2 regions of the Simiduia sp. 21SJ11W-1 genome follow, and region 1 is predicted to be linked to the other one. Evidence: predicted binding sites of a transcription regulator. Region 1 holds the regulator's gene; the other holds the start of a gene.
What was found. Region 1 encodes sigma-54, which starts transcription at its own class of promoters, with help from an activator protein. Its sites were predicted from a motif close to TGGCACANNNNTTGCNNT; they were not measured.
Positions count from the first base shown of each region.

Region 2: fliE (flagellar hook-basal body complex protein FliE) is a predicted target of sigma-54. The motif match lies at 2,808-2,825, and genes of this name have one in related genera.

Region 1 covers NZ_CP090959.1:1,030,145-1,038,155, reverse strand. Annotated here, with positions in the region: gene L1F30_RS04585 (BolA family protein) at 1-175, opposite strand, end outside; gene L1F30_RS04580 (phospholipid-binding protein MlaC) at 302-925, opposite strand; gene L1F30_RS04575 (KpsF/GutQ family sugar-phosphate isomerase) at 1,162-2,136, shown strand; gene L1F30_RS04570 (HAD family hydrolase) at 2,204-2,728, shown strand; gene lptC (LPS export ABC transporter periplasmic protein LptC) at 2,781-3,365, shown strand; gene lptA (lipopolysaccharide transport periplasmic protein LptA) at 3,352-3,891, shown strand; gene lptB (LPS export ABC transporter ATP-binding protein) at 3,888-4,613, shown strand; gene L1F30_RS04550 (RNA polymerase factor sigma-54) at 4,803-6,326, shown strand; gene hpf (ribosome hibernation-promoting factor, HPF/YfiA family) at 6,410-6,700, shown strand; gene L1F30_RS04540 (PTS sugar transporter subunit IIA) at 6,705-7,166, shown strand; gene rapZ (RNase adapter RapZ) at 7,180-8,011, shown strand, end outside.
Region 2 covers NZ_CP090959.1:1,830,846-1,838,856, forward strand. Annotated here, with positions in the region: gene L1F30_RS08065 (PAS domain-containing sensor histidine kinase) at 1-551, shown strand, start outside; gene L1F30_RS08070 (sigma-54 dependent transcriptional regulator) at 548-1,996, shown strand; gene L1F30_RS08075 (PA3496 family putative envelope integrity protein) at 2,248-2,439, shown strand; gene fliE (flagellar hook-basal body complex protein FliE) at 2,882-3,250, shown strand; gene fliF (flagellar basal-body MS-ring/collar protein FliF) at 3,293-4,963, shown strand; gene fliG (flagellar motor switch protein FliG) at 4,960-6,003, shown strand; gene L1F30_RS08095 (FliH/SctL family protein) at 6,032-7,021, shown strand; gene fliI (flagellar protein export ATPase FliI) at 7,011-8,011, shown strand, end outside.

The DNA of each region.
Region 1 (8,011 bases):
TGGCAATCTGCTCAGACAACGCCTTGTACACCAGCTGCTGCTTCTGCACCGGGCGCATACCCTCAAATGCAGGGCTGACCACCACCAGGTTTACATGGCTGCCGGCAATAGACACCTCTACCTGGCTCTCTGCGATGGCGGCTTCTATCAGCGCCTTGATTTCTTGCGGTTGCATGGTTTGCCTCTTAAAACTTGGGGCAACGGGCGCCGTGTGACGCTCATCACGAAAACAAAACACCCCCATTTCAGGGGGTGCCAAGTCTACTGGTTTACCGGCTTTTTTGCACGGCTCGCGGCAACTTTAGGGCTTGGCGGGCAGCTCTTTGGCCCACTCGGCTATCACCAGATCCACATTGCCCTTGTGCTGCTTGTACGCCTGGGCAAACTGGCTGCGGAATGTCTTGCCGAGGTTGATGCCATTAAGCACCACATTGATCAACTTCCACTCACCGGTGGTGCGGTTCTTGGCCATGGTGTAGTCAATTACCTGCACGCCGGATGAGGTGGTCACCTCTTGGCGCACCGCCACGCGGTTTTGGCCAGCGGCCTCGGGGGCCAGCGGCGGGATGGCCATTTCGGCCTGCACATAGCCGGTCATGCCTTTGGCGTAGGTGGATACCAGGCTGTCGCGGAATATGCTTTCAAACTTTGCCATCTGCTCGGGCGTGGCCTTTTTGGCTGCAGGCCCCATCACCACCCGCGCAATAAAACCAAAATCCACCACCGGCTCCAAAATGCCTCGCATTTCAGCCAACAGTTTCACGGCCTCTGGGTCTTTTTCAGCATCGTGCTTGTTCACCGCAGCCTTCAGGGAATCTACAACGCCCACCACCACTTCACGCGGGCCAACCTCAGCGGCACCCTGTGCCGATGCGGCAAACAACAAGAAAGCGCCCAACAGCGCACCTAAAATCCGGGAACCCATAGCCAAACCTCTCCTTTTCTTCCAAACCTTACGGTTAAAAACCTGGCAGCATCTGCCCGGTACCGGGCGGCCATTCTACCTTAAGTGCAGAAAAAACCACCGCCTATTTTAAATATTCGCCATTCAGCTACCGGCGTTTTACGCTAGTTTATCGCACGCGGTTTAGCTGACATTCACGAGTAGGCACTATACCATTACGCCCCTTAACCGAATCTGAATCAGTGCGAGTAAGCCCCATGAATCAACACTTTGCCTTTATTGAAGCCGGAAAGCGCACCGTCAAGATTGAGCTCGATGCCATTGCCGCGCTCGACGCACGCATGGATGCCAATTTTGCCCGCGCCTGCCAGCTGATTCTTGCCTGCCAGGGCCGTACCATTGTGACGGGCATGGGCAAATCCGGCCACATCGGCGGCAAGATAGCCGCCACATTGGCCAGCACCGGCACCCCGGCCTTTTTTGTACACCCGGGTGAGGCCAGCCATGGCGACCTGGGCATGGTGACCCGCCAGGATGTGGTCATCGCCATTTCCAATTCCGGCTCATCATCGGAAGTGCTCACGCTGATCCCCTTATTCAAGCGTATGCAAATTCCCATCATCAGCATGACCGGCAACCCCAACTCGCCGCTGGCGCAGGCTGCCGATGTAAACCTGGACATCAGTATTCAGGCCGAGGCCTGCCCGCTGGATTTGGCGCCCACCTCATCGACTACCGTCACCCTGGTGGTGGGCGATGCCTTGGCAGTCGCGCTATTGGAAGCCCGCGGCTTCACCAAAGAAGAATTTGCCTTTTCGCACCCGGGCGGCGCCTTGGGCCGGCGCCTGCTTGTGCGCGCTAGCGATCTGATGCACGCAGGCCAGGAGCTGCCAAAGGTCAGCCCCGATACCTTGCTGTCTACGGCGCTCGTGGAAATGACCCGCAAGGGCTTTGGCATGACGACCGTTGTGGACGAGGCAGATCAATTGATTGGCGTTTTCACCGACGGCGACCTGCGCCGCTGCGTGGATCTAGGGGCGAATCTGGCCACCGCCACCATGGCCCAGGTGATGACGCGCAACCCGCTTACGGTAACCACAGACCTGCTGGCGGCCGAAGCCCTCACCTTGATGGAACAGCGAAAAATTACCGCGCTGGTGGTTGAAGACCACAACAAACACCCCGTAGGCCTGCTGCACATGCACGACATTTTGCGGGCAGGAATCGTTTAGTATTCAGGCGCGCACAACGCCAACCTAAGTTGCAACCCAACATTCATTTTGCATTTCGGACCCACCCATGACTCAAGCACTGGCCTCGGCAAAAAACATCAAACTGCTGCTACTCGATGTAGACGGCGTACTCACCGACGGCAAGCTCTACTTCGACAACCAGGGCAACGAGATGAAAGCCTTCAACACCCAAGATGGCCACGGCATCAAGCTGCTGCAAAAATCGGGGGTACAGGTGGGCATTATTACCGGGCGCAAAAGTGAGTTGGTGGCGCGCCGCGCGGGTGATTTGGGTATAAATATTTTGGTGCAAGGCCGCGAAGATAAATTTGCCGCCCTGCAGGAAATCCTCACAGACCTGCCGCTTGCGCTCGAGCAAATCGCCTTCATGGGTGACGACCATCCGGATCTCACCTGCATGGTAAAAGTGGGCCTGGCCATGACCACCGCCAACGCTCACCCGGATGTGGTAGCCCGCGCCCACTGGCAAAGTGCGCGCAACGGCGGCGAAGGGGCCGTGCGTGAAGCCTGCGATTTCATCATGCAGGCACAAGGCACGCACGCAGCGCTACTGGCTAAATACACAGGCTGAAGCCGGCCACGGCCCGCTCTCACTCAATCCTGGCGCACAAAGGAAAACAGCGTTGGCAAAACTTAAAAAATTACTGCCCGTTATTGTTGCCCTGATCGTGTTCATCTACCTGTTTATGGTGGAGACACCCTCTACACGCCTGTTCGAGCAGCCCCCAAAAGATGCAGAGCAACAGGCACCGGCATTTTTCATGACCGACTTCGTGAGCGTTCATTACGATGAAGCCGGCAAGGTAAGCCGGCGCGTGACCGGCGTGCGCGCCGATCACTACCAACCCGCCGGCAAGGCCAGCAACAAAGATTTCACCCTGGTAGAGCAGCTGCGCGCTGAAATCTATAATCCCGATCAGGCGCCCTGGATTATTGTGGCCGATCGAGCGCGCGCAACCAACAAGGATGACCGGCTTGAACTCACCGGCAACGTACACCTGTTTCAACAGGATCCGGTTGAGGGCACCACGGAACTCTTTACAGAAAAGTTGATCTACTTTACCAAGCGCCAGGTGGCTGAAACGGATCAGCCGGTGAAAATACTTTCGCCCCAAGGCATTACCCACGGCAATGCGCTGAACGCCAATATCAAAACCCAGACTTTTAAACTTACTCGCGGAGTCACAGGCACTTATGAAACACAATAACCCGCGCCGCAGCCACGCCTGGCTCGCCCTTGCCGCCTTGGCCGTGATGGTTACACCATTGGCACAAGCGCTGCCCACCGATCGCGATCAGCCCATTAACATCAAGTCGGACGATTTCGATCTAGATAAAAAAAAGGGCGTTCTAACTTATGTGGGTAACGTCGTCATTGAACAGGGCAGCATCTACATCGAGGCTGAAAAAGCCGTGTTTTACAGCAAGAACAACGAGGTTTACCGCGTGGTAGCCACCGGTGCACCGGCCCACTTTCAACAGCAACCCGAGATCGATAAGCCACTGGTAAAAGCCCGCGGCGAATTACTGGTGTACGAAGTGGGTAATGAAAAGCTCACCATCACAGGCAAAGCCCGCGTAGAGCAAGACGGCTCACTGATCACCGGTGATCAAATCAACTACAACATTCACCTGGCCACCGTTGAGGCCGGCCGCCGTACCGATAGCAAGGAGCGGGTCAACGTTATTCTGCAGCCTCAAAAGCGCACGCCCGCGGAGCAAAAAGACCAATGAGCCAGTTGCAAGCACTGAACCTGGCCAAGAGCTACAAGGGCCGCCGGGTAGTAATCGACGTATCGATGGAGGTAAACAGCGGCCAGATAGTGGGCCTCTTGGGCCCCAATGGCGCCGGCAAAACCACTTGCTTTTACATGATTGCGGGCCTGGTAGAAAGCGATGCCGGGCGCGTGAGCATCGACGATCAGGACTTAACCCCCCTGCCCATTCACGGGCGCGCACGGGCGGGCATCGGCTATCTTCCGCAAGAGGCCTCGGTATTTCGCAAACTCACCGTGGCCAACAATATTCTTGCCATTCTGGAAACCCGCAAAGAGCTCAACCGCAAACAGCGCTTAGCGCGCATGGAAGATTTGCTGGAAGAGTTTCACATTACCCACATCCGCGACAGCCTGGGCATGGCGCTGTCGGGCGGCGAACGCCGTCGGGTGGAAATTGCCCGGGCCCTGGCCACCGAGCCACGGTTTATTTTGCTGGATGAACCCTTCGCCGGAGTCGACCCCATTTCCGTGGGCGATATCAAAGGCATCATCAAGCACCTTAAAGATCGCGGCATCGGCGTACTGATTACCGACCACAATGTACGCGAAACCCTCAGCATCTGCGAAAAGGCCTACATCGTTAGCGAAGGCCACATTATTGCCGAGGGCGATGCCAGCACGGTGCTCGCCAACCAGCGGGTACGCGAGGTGTACCTAGGCGACCAGTTCACCCTCTAGGCCTGCACATCACCGCACTGGCGCGCAGAACAACAACGCTTTACGCGCCAACCTTAAATCACCCATAAAGGCATGGTGCTTGCTTGTCAATATTGCCTCGCTATTGCCGGATGACTACACTTAGGTTGCGCCCGCTGGAGTTAAGGCCACGTTTTGGGCAGCAACCAAGAGGATGTAAGTCATTACCCCATGAAGCCATCTCTACAGCTAAAACTCGGTCAGCAGCTGACCATGACGCCGCAGTTGCAACAGGCCATCCGGCTGCTGCAATTGTCGACACTGGACTTACAGGCCGAAATCCAGGAGGCGCTGGAATCCAACCCTATGCTCGAGATGGCAGACGGCGATGACACAGGCGCCGATAACGCCGCAGACCACCCAGACAACAGCCAATCTGCCCAGCCAGACGGCAAAGACGCAAACGACAACGCCCCGGATACCCCCGCAACCGACACCACCAGCGACACCTCGATGGATGCCGACTGGAATAACGACATTCCAGACGACCTGCCGGTAGATACCAACTGGGACGACATCTACACCTCGGGCCCCGCCAGCGCAGGCCCGGCATCGGACGACGATCGCGACTACGAGCGCGACGACAGCGGCGGCGAAACCCTGCAAGAACATTTGCTGTGGCAGCTCAACCTCACGCCCATGTCTGATCGTGATCGGGTGATTGCCATGGCCATCATCGATGCCATAGAGCCCAGCGGGCTGTTGGCCTCACCTCTGGAAGAAATAACCGAGGGCCTGGGCCAAGACGCCGATCTGCAAGATGACCCCCTCGAACACGATGAAGTACTGGCGGTGCTGCACCGGCTGCAACAATTCGACCCGCCAGGCGTTGGCGGTCAGGATTTATCGGAATGCCTGCTGATTCAGTTGCGCACACTACCGGCCACTACACCTTTTCTGGATGCTGCTAAACTGATTGTTAAGGATCACTTGGCCCTGCTAGGCAGCCGCGATTACAAGCAACTCATGCGCCGCTGTAAGCTCAAGGAATCAGAGCTTGCCGAAACCATCGGGCTGATCCAAACCCTTAACCCGCGCCCGGGCGAGAGTATCAGCCGGGCTGAAACCGAGTATGTCGTCCCGGATGTCTTTGTCAGCAAAAAACAGGATCGGTGGCTAGTGGAGCTCAATCCAGATATCGCGCCCAAGATCCGTATCAACTCAGGCTACGCGTCGCTGGTAAAGCGCGCCGACACCAGCAAAGATAACAACTTCCTGCGCGATAACCTGCAAGAGGCCCGCTGGTTTTTAAAGAGCCTGCAAAGCCGCAACGAAACATTACTCAAGGTGGCCAGCTGCATTGTTGAAAAACAGGTGGGCTTTTTCGAACACGGCCCGGAAGCCATGAAACCCATGGTGCTGCACGACATCGCCGAAGAAGTTGGCATGCATGAATCCACCATATCCCGGGTGACTACGCAAAAGTACATGCACACCCCCCAGGGCATTTACGAACTCAAGTATTTCTTCTCAAGCCACGTGAGCACAGACTCAGGCGGCGAGTGTTCCTCAACGGCAATTCGCGCCATCATCAAGAAGCTGGTGGCCGCAGAGAACCCCAAAAAGCCCTTGAGCGACAGCAAAATTACCAAGCTCTTAGAAGAGCAAGGCATTCAGGTGGCCAGGCGTACCATCGCCAAGTACCGGGAGTCTCTCGGTATCGCGGCCTCGAATGAGCGAAAGCGACTGATTTAGCAAGCGAGTATTGGTGCCCCGCAACGGTATTGCACCAATGCGGGGCGGGTGCAACGCAAACGCAGCGACAAAAGGAGCAGCAAATGCAAATCAACATCAGCGGACACCATCTCGACCTGACCGACGCCATCAAAAGCTATGTCAACACCAAGCTTGAAAAACTCGAACGCCACCACGACCGAATAACCAGCATCAATGCCATTTTGAGTGTTGATAAACAGCGACAAAAGGCAGAAGCTACCGTCCACGTCAGTGGCGCCGAGTTTTTCGCTGACTCTCAGTCCGAAGACCTGTATGCTGCCATCGATCTACTCACCGATAAGCTGGATCGCCAACTTATCAAGCACAAAGAAAAGCTTCGAAGCCACCGTTGAATTTATGCAGTTTGAAAATCTCTTGGCCCCACGCCGTGTGCAACACGGCGTGGATGGCGTCAGCAAAAAGCGCGCGCTGGAAATTCTGGCCGACCTGATCTCTAACGATATCCCCTCCCTCGCCGCCGACGACCTCTTTCGCAGCCTGGTTGCCCGCGAACGCCTGGGCAGCACCGGCCTCGGCCACGGTATCGCCATACCCCACTGCCGGGTTGCCAACTGCGAGGCCACCACCGGTGCGCTGATTACACTGTCTCACTCCATCGACTTCGACGCCATTGACGGCGAACCCGTCGACGTTATTTTCGCACTTCTGGTGCCGGAAGATGCCGATGGCGATCACCTGCAAACACTGGCCAGGCTTGCCGAGCTGTTTCAGCGCGAGGAATTTCGTGAAGAGTTGCGCAGTGCTGGCTCAGACCAGCTGCTCTATAGTAGGGTAGTGCAACACCTCACTGCAGCCTAAGGAATCTGCCACCATGCCCACCGAGCCAAGCACACCGCGATTAATTGTTGTCAGTGGCCGCTCGGGCGCCGGCAAAAGTACAGCGCTACACGTGCTGGAAGACTTAGGCTTCAACTGCATTGACAACCTGCCGCTGCGCCTGCTGCCGGAACTCGTCAAGCAACTGGAGGCAGACCCCACCGACCAGCAATCGTTTGCCATTAGCGTGGATGCCCGAAACGCCTGGCGCGAGCTGACCAAGTTCCCGCAGATTATTGCCCACGCACGCGACAGCGGCATTCACATTGAAGTGATGTTTCTCGATGCGCGCTCGCCCGCGCTGATTCAGCGCTTTAGCGAAAACCGCCGCAAGCACCCCCTCAGTCGCGACGGCGTGGCACTGCGCGATGCCCTTATAAAAGAACGCGAACTGCTACAGCCAGTGGTGGATTTGGCGGATCTTGTGATCGACAGCACCAACTTAACCCTGCACCAGTTGCGCGATCTGGTAAAAGTGCGGGTGCGTCAATCCGATGAAACCACCATGGCACTGCAATTAATGTCTTTTGGCTTCAAGCGCGGCGTGCCCGTGGATGCAGACTTCGTGTTTGACGTGCGCTGCCTGCCCAACCCCTACTGGAAACCCGAGCTGCGCGCGCAAACAGGCCAGGACCAAGGCGTGGCCGACTTCCTGGAGGCACAGGAAGACACAAGCCTCATGCTAGACGACATCTACCAGCACATTCACAAGTGGCTGCCAAGATTCGAGGCCAGCAACCGCAGCTACATGACAGTGTCCATCGGCTGCACCGGCGGCCAGCACCGCTCGGTATACATCGCCGAGCAATTGCACAAAAAACTGATGG
Region 2 (8,011 bases), 800 kb from region 1:
GGCGCCTGATGCACATGGAGCGGCAAGTAAAAGACATGCTGTTTTTCGTGCGCGGCGATCTGCCGGTAGAGGATGTATTGCTACTGGGCGAATTCAAAAATCAGCTGGCCGAGGCGCTGGATGCATCCTTTAGCCGCGCGGGCGTGCAGTGCCAATGGCGTATTGAAAAGGCCGATCAAACCATTCGTGTAAATAAAGATGCATTAATTGGCGCGATTCAAAATCTGGTTGATAACGCCATTCAGGCAGCCGGTGGTGCCCTGAACCTCGCCATAGTAATGGAGCCCTTTGTGAATAACGCACTGGCTATCAGTGTTGTGGATAACGGCCCGGGCCTGCCTGAGGCCATAGCCGATTCTGTGTGTGATTTGTTTGTCACCAGCAAACCGCAAGGCACGGGCCTTGGGTTGGCGGTGGTACAACAAGTGGCCAAAGCCCATGGCGGCAAGTTTGTGATCCGCTCTATGGCCGGTAAAGGTACGCGCGCCACATTATTGATTCCTGTATTTACCGGCCGCACCTCGGCCCAACCCCTGGAGAAATCTGCATGAGCTCAGCCCACGCCCTACAAGCCCTCGCTCAACCCACCTCGGGCGCACGGATACTGGTAGTTGAAGACGACAACGACCTTCGAGAAGCCATTGCCGATACCTTGTCTTACGCAGGATTTGATACCCACGCGGTAAACTCTGCCGAGGCCGCCATTGCCTATCTTTCCGAGGGCAACAGCGTGGCCATGGTGGTATCGGATATCAACATGGGCAAACTTTCCGGCCACGACTTGTTGCGTCACGTGCGCGCCCACCACCCGCAAACGCCGGTTCTACTGGTTACCGCCTACGGCAGTATTGCCGATTCCGTAGACGCCATCCGCGAAGGCGCGGTAGATTATTTGGTGAAGCCTTTCGAGCCTCAGGAGCTCGTCACCCTGGCCTGCCGCTACGCCACCCATGAATCCCACACAGGTGACGAGCCGGTGGCAGAAGCGCCCAACAGCCGGCAGCTCTTGCAGCTGGCAGAGCGGGTTGCCCAATCAGATTCCACGGTATTGATTTTGGGGGAATCCGGCACAGGTAAAGAAGTGCTTGCGCGCTATATTCACGAACATTCAACCCGCAAAGATCAGCCTTTTGTAGCCATTAACTGTGCGGCCATTCCCGAAAATATGCTCGAAGCTGTGCTGTTTGGCCATGAAAAGGGCGCATACACCGGCGCCCATGCAGCCAGCCCTGGCAAGTTTGAGCAGGCCAATGGCGGTACCTTGCTGTTGGATGAAATTTCAGAAATGGCCCTTGGTCTGCAGGCCAAGTTGTTGCGCGTGTTACAAGAGCGCGAGGTAGAGCGCCTTGGCGGGCGCAAGCTTATCAAGCTGGATGTGCGGGTAATCGCCACGTCTAACCGCGGCATGCGCGAAGAAGTGGCAGAGGGTCGCTTTCGCGAAGACCTTTACTACCGCCTGAGTGTATTGCCCCTGCAGTGGCAACCCCTGCGTGAGCGCCGCGAAGACATAGCGCCGCTGGCCCAGCGGCTGCTGGCACGCCACGCCAAGCGTCAAGGGCGCAAAGGCGTGCAGTTAAGCGAGCACGCACAAGCCTCACTCGAGCAATACCCGTGGCCTGGCAATGTGCGTGAGCTTGATAACGTCATGCAGCGTGCGTTAATTCTTCAGCCCGGCAATTGCATTGAGGCGCAAGACCTGGGCCTGGAATTTGGCCTGGGCACCCAGGCAGGCCACGCAAGTGTTGCGCAAGGGCGCACGCCCACGGGTGGGTTAGATGTTGCCAAGCCGTTGATTTCCGATGGCCTGTTGGGCGATGACCTCAAGCAACGTGAATTTCAGGTAATTGTAGAAACCCTGAAGCAAAGCCACGGCAGCCGCAAAGACACCGCAGCCAAGCTGGGTATCAGCGCGCGCACCCTGCGCTACAAGGTGGCCCGTTTGAAAGAAGACGGCCTGGATGTAGATGCCGCTTGGAAGGGCTTGCCCTACGCGTGAGCCTTGCCGGGCTCAGCGAACCGGGCCCTTTGGGGCCAATGTTCAGCCCCTGATTTACCGCTCAGACGTGCTGTAAAAACCTCTCACAAAACTATTGACCGCCTGCCTCAGTCCGTATTATTTTCCGCAACATGCCAAGGCCCAAACGAACTCTGTGTTCGGGCGGCTTTGGTTTATAACCAATAAGCGCAATATTTAGCCCTTATTCGGGTTTTGATAACCAGATCTTATTTCATACAGTGGGGTAGCTTATGTCTGGTATTGAACTGTCTGTGGGTTTCGACGATTCAGACGACCTTTATTTATCAGATTCAGACGATGATCAAGTGGAGACCAAGGTGGCTGCGCACACCATAGATCCACGCCGTCGACTGGAAGAGCGTTTGGAAGAAATGCGGCTTAAGCGCGAATTGCGCGAGCTGGATCTCGATTTTAAAATTTAGCCCCTGTGCGCCGTCTTGGCGGCGCGCGTTACTGTGCCGGGTACGCATTTGGCCGGGCGCGTAATCTGGCAGGGCGCTTAGTTTTTCAGAGCGCCTGTTTGGCAGTGCCTTTTGTAGCCTTATTTTTTCAGGCCTTCTCCGAACCTCCCGTGTGTTGCTAACCGCTTTTCAGCGCCTGTTTACTTCCCCTTTGTTGTGTTTCGCTGCCGTCAAAAGGCTGTGTACCCACGCGCTTGTTATTTTCTGCCTGAACCGCCTGCAGGTTTGCCCCCAGCAAACACAATTTGCTGCGCGCATTTGGGTATTTTCATTTTCCGAACCCCCGAAAATCTTTGGGCGGCAATTAATGGCCACCTGGCAGCAATAATTGGCCTGCATGTTGCAGTAACCCAATGCAAGGGCACTTTTGTCGCTAACAGTCAAAATTCCGTCGGTGAAGAATATGGTAGATCGGGTTGATATTAATCGCTTATTGGTTGAAATGCGGGCGATAAAACAGCAGGCCATGCCGCCGCAAGCCAACGGCATAGATGCCGTAAACCCGCGCATCAAGCCGGGTACCGTGGTGGGTGCAACCGAGCCCACGGTTGATAAATTCGGCGATCTATTCACCCAGGCTATAGACAAAGTAAACAGCCTGCAGCAAGAGAGCTCGGCCATGGCCAAGGCTTATGAAGCGGGTGAGCCGGGTGTGGATATCACCGATGTGATGATTGCCTCGCAAAAGTCCAGCGTATCGTTTCAGGCCATGGTGCAAGTGCGCAACAAATTGGTAGATGCCTACCGCGACGTTATGAACATGCCCGTTTAAGTGCTTAGGAGTTAACGGAAAATGGCCTCTACAGCTGCGGACATGAGCGACGATATTTCAACCGGTCGCGACAAGCCCACCAACGATTTGGTGGAGGGCTTTAACAATTTAAACCTGGTGCGCCAAGCGGGCCTGATGGTGGGTTTGGCAGCCAGCGTGGCCATTGGCTTTGCCGTGGTGCTCTGGACGCAAGGTGAAGATTACCGGCCGCTGTACGGTAGTTTAGATCGCCTTGATAGCAGTGAAGTTACCCAGATTCTTGAACACAACGACATCGTATTTAAAGTCGATGGCAGCACCGGCGCGCTGTTGGTTGCCGCCGATCAAATTCATACCGCGCGCCTAAAACTTGCAGAGGCCGGTATTCCCGGCGATAAATCCGTAGGCTTTGAGTTGTTGGATCAAGAGCAGCCCTTGGGCACCAGCCAGTTTATGGAGGGTACCCGCTATCACCGCAGCCTTGAAGGCGAGCTTGCGCGCACCATCACCAGTATTAATGCCGTGCGCTCTGCGCGTGTGCATCTCGCCATACCCAAGGCGTCTGTATTTATTCGCGATGCAAGAAAACCCACGGCCTCGGTTTTTGTGGAGTTGTTTCCGGGGCGAATGGTCAAGCCCGAACACGTGAAAGCCATGGCGAACCTGGTGGCATCCAGCATTCCCGAGCTCAAAATCGAAGATGTCACCATTGTGGATCAGCGTGGCAACTTGTTGAGCCAGGGCGATGAAGATCTGGAACTTGTTATGGCCGGCAAGCAGCGCGCCTATACCCGTAAAATGGAAGACGATCTGGTTGCCCGCATCAACAGTATTCTTGAGCCCATTGTGGGCGCCGGCAAATATCGCGCAGAAGTGGCGGCCGAAGTGGATTTTACCCAGGTCGAGCAGGCCGATGAGATTTTCAACCCCGATCTGCCCGCAGTGCGCAGCGAGCAAACCGTAGATGAAACCCAAGTGGGCAGCGCAATTGCGGCCGGCATTCCGGGAGCCTTGCCCAATCAGCCACCCAATGATGGCGCCGCACCCGAGCAGGCAGGCCCCGGTGGCAATGGCGAAGGCGGCACGACACCGCGGCGCGCCACCAAGCAGGCTACGCGCAATTACGAGTTGGATAGAACCGTCAGTTATACCAAGCACCAACTGGGCAAGCTTAAAAGACTTACCGTTGCAGTAGTGGTAGACGATAAGATGGTGCCAGGCGCGGAGGGCGAGCAGCGTCAGGTGTGGAGCGAAAACGAGCTTGAACGCCTGGCCATACTGGTGCGCGACGCCGTAGGTTATTCCGCCGCGCGCGGCGATAGCGTCAATGTATTGAACTCGCCGTTTCTGGGTGTAGAAGATGTAGTGCTCACCGAACCCGAGTTGTGGGAGCAAGAGTGGTTTTTGAATTTGGCCAAGCAAATTGTTGGGCTAATTATTGTGCTGGTGTTAATTACCGGGCTGTTGCGGCCGGTATTAAAAAGTTTGGCGGTGTCTGGCCAGAAGGCGAAAGAGCTTGAAAATGCCAAAGAAATGGCAGCACTGGAAGAAGCAGGCCTCAGCGGCTTTGAAAATCTTTCCGATGAAACTGTAACCCTCACTGGCGGCGACGGTTTGGCGCTGCCAAGCCCAGAGGAAAGCTACGAGCAGCAAATCAATATTATCAAGGGCCTTGTGGCAGAAGATCCGGGCCGCGTTGCACAGGTAATCAAGCGCTGGGTAAATGAAGAATGAGCAATGAAAAAGCGGTAGACAAAGCCCAGGCAGACAAAAAGCCCGAGCTTAAAATGTCCAAGGTGGACCAAGCGGCCATCTTGCTCATGTCTATGGGCGAAGCCGATGCTGCTCAGGTGTTAAAACACATGGGCCCCAAAGAAGTGCAGCGCGTGGGTACATCCATGTCGCACTTGAACAACATCCAGCAATTTGAAGTTGAAGCTGTGATCTCCAATTTTTTGGAAGAAGTGCGCACCCTGACTGGCCTGGGAATGGGGGCTGATGGTTACATCCGCAATATGTTGGTGAGTGCGCTTGGTGAAGACAAGGCCAACGGTTTGATTGACCGCATTTTACTCGGCGGTAACACCACAGGCCTTGATACCCTCAAGTGGATGGAGTCGCGCTCGGTTGCCGATATTATTCGCAACGAGCACCCGCAAATCCAGGCCATTGTGCTGGCCTACCTCGATAGTGATCAATCCGCTGAAATTATGGGTTACTTCCCCGACAAGGTGCGGCTCGACATCATGATGCGTGTGGCATCGCTCGATACCGTTCAACCCAGTGCGCTACAAGAGCTGAACGACATTCTAGAGAAGCAGTTCTCAGGCAATGCCGGTTCGCAAACCAAGGCCATGGGCGGCGTGAAAGTGGCGGCGGAAATCATGAACAACCTCGATAGCTCCATTGAGGCAGACCTTATGGAATCTATCAAAGAGGTGGACGAAGATCTGGGTACCCAGATTCAGGATCTCATGTTTGTATTTGATAACCTGCGCGATGTGGATGACCGCGGCATTCAGGCACTCTTGCGCGAGGTGTCTTCTGAAATATTAATTGTCGCCCTCAAAGGTGCCGATGAAGCCCTGCAGGAAAAAATCTTCAAGAATATGTCTAAGCGCGCGGCAGAACTCCTGCGCGATGATTTGGAGGCCAAGGGGCCGGTGCGTGTTTCAGAAGTGGAGGGCGCGCAAAAAGAAATACTTACCATTGCAAGGCGCATGGCCGATGCCGGTGAAATTATGCTCGGCGGCGGTGGCGAACAAATGATGTAATGGCGCAATTATCCGGATTTTTTACCCTATGAGCGGCGCCTCAAAAAATTACATTCCTGCAGATCAGGCGGCGGCCGCCACCACCTGGCTATTGCCGGATATTGGTGACGGTACACCCATTCCCAGCGCTGAAAAAGAAGCCCGTGAACTGCAGGCACAAGCCGAGGCTGCGGCAAAAGAAGTGGTGGAAGAAGTAGCGCCGCAGGCGTTACCTACGGCCGATGAAATTGAAGCCGTGTTTGAAGCCGCCCGCAAAGAAGGTTTTGATGCCGGCCACACAGAGGGCATGTTGGCGGGTACCGAAGAGGGCCAAAAATTGGGTGCCGAGCGCGCCTATGCACAAGCAACAGAAGACATTGAGCGTTTAAAAACCCAACTGCAAAGTTTAATTGCAGAGCTTGAAGGGCCCTCCCGGCAACACTTGGGTGCGTTGCAAAAACTGTTGGTTGAAATGCTGGCGCGCCTGGCCCAAAAACTTGTGCTCACCGAACTCGCCACGCCTTCCCCCCATATTGAAAACCTGGTGCAAGCCTGCCTCGCCCAATTGCCTGCCTTGCAAAGTGGTGCTAAACCGCGGGTGACACTGCACCCGGACGACCTTGCATATTTACACGGCGAATCCATGATTTCAGACATGCTGTCGCGCTGTGACTGGGTGGCAGATAAAACAATTAGCCCCGGTGGCTGCAAAGTAGACACGCCCTCAAGCCACCTTGATGCGCAGCTGGAAACCCGGCTCAACGAAGTGTTAGATGCCTTTGAACAGGGCCAGCTGGGCGATGCAGAAGGCAGCACCTTTGATGACCCGGCCTTTGAGGATGAAGAGCGCGATGGGGCAGACGTTAGCACTGCAGCCCAAGCGAGCGCTCAGGGCGAGGCAGCCGGGCCAAAGCCCGGCGCTGGTGTGGGCGCAGAGCCTCGTGTTCAACCCGCTGATCAGCCAAATGCCAATTCCAATCCTGAACAGGATGCCAGCCAAGAACCCCCGCAGCCCGGTGACCCAGACGATGTGGAATGAGTTGACCGCCCAGCTAAAAACCCTGGGCCCGGCAGATAACAGCCCCTACTTGCCGCCTGTAGAGGGTAGCCTCACCCGCGTGGTGGGTATGACGCTTGAAGCAGAGGGTATAGATGTCACCATTGGTCAGGCTTGTGAGCTGATTACGCCAGCAGGCCCGGTGGCTGCCGAGGTGGTTGGGTTTAGCGGAAACAAAGCCTACCTGATGCCCATGGCCAAGGTGGCCAATTTGCGTGTGGGTACCCGCGTGCGGCCGGCCCGTCACGGCGCCGGTATCTGGGTGGGCGAGGGCTTGCTCGGGCGGGTGATTAACGCCATGGGGCAACCCTTGGATAGGCGCGGCCCGCTCACACGCGTGAAGGTTTCCGAGCTGGGCCAGCAGGCTATCAACCCTCTGGACAGGCACCCCATTAGTGAGCCTTTGGATGTGGGTATTCGAGCGATCAACGGCCTGCTTACCGTGGGCAAGGGCCAGCGCATTGGCCTGTTTGCAGGCAGCGGCGTGGGCAAAAGCGTATTGCTTGGCATGATGACCCGCTTCACCAAAGCGGATGTAGTGGTGGTGGGCCTGGTGGGTGAACGCGGGCGGGAGGTCAAGGAATTTGTTGATCATATCCTTGGCGAAGAGGGTTTGCGCAGGGCGGTGGTGGTGGCATCACCGGCAGACGATGCGCCCCTGCAGCGCCTGCGGGCTTCGCACCTGGCAACAGAAATTGCGGAATATTTTCGCGATCAAGGTAAAAACGTGTTGCTGCTGATGGATTCCCTAACGCGCTACGCCCAGGCCCAGCGTGAAATTGCGCTCGCAATCGGAGAGCCGCCGGCCACAAGGGGCTACCCGCCCTCAGTGTTTGCCATGCTGCCCCAATTGGTAGAGCGCGCCGGTAACGGTGCAGAAGGGGGCGGTTCAATTACGGCCTTTTACACGGTACTCACCGAAGGTGACGACCTGCAAGACCCGATCGCCGATTCGGCCAGAGCCATTCTAGA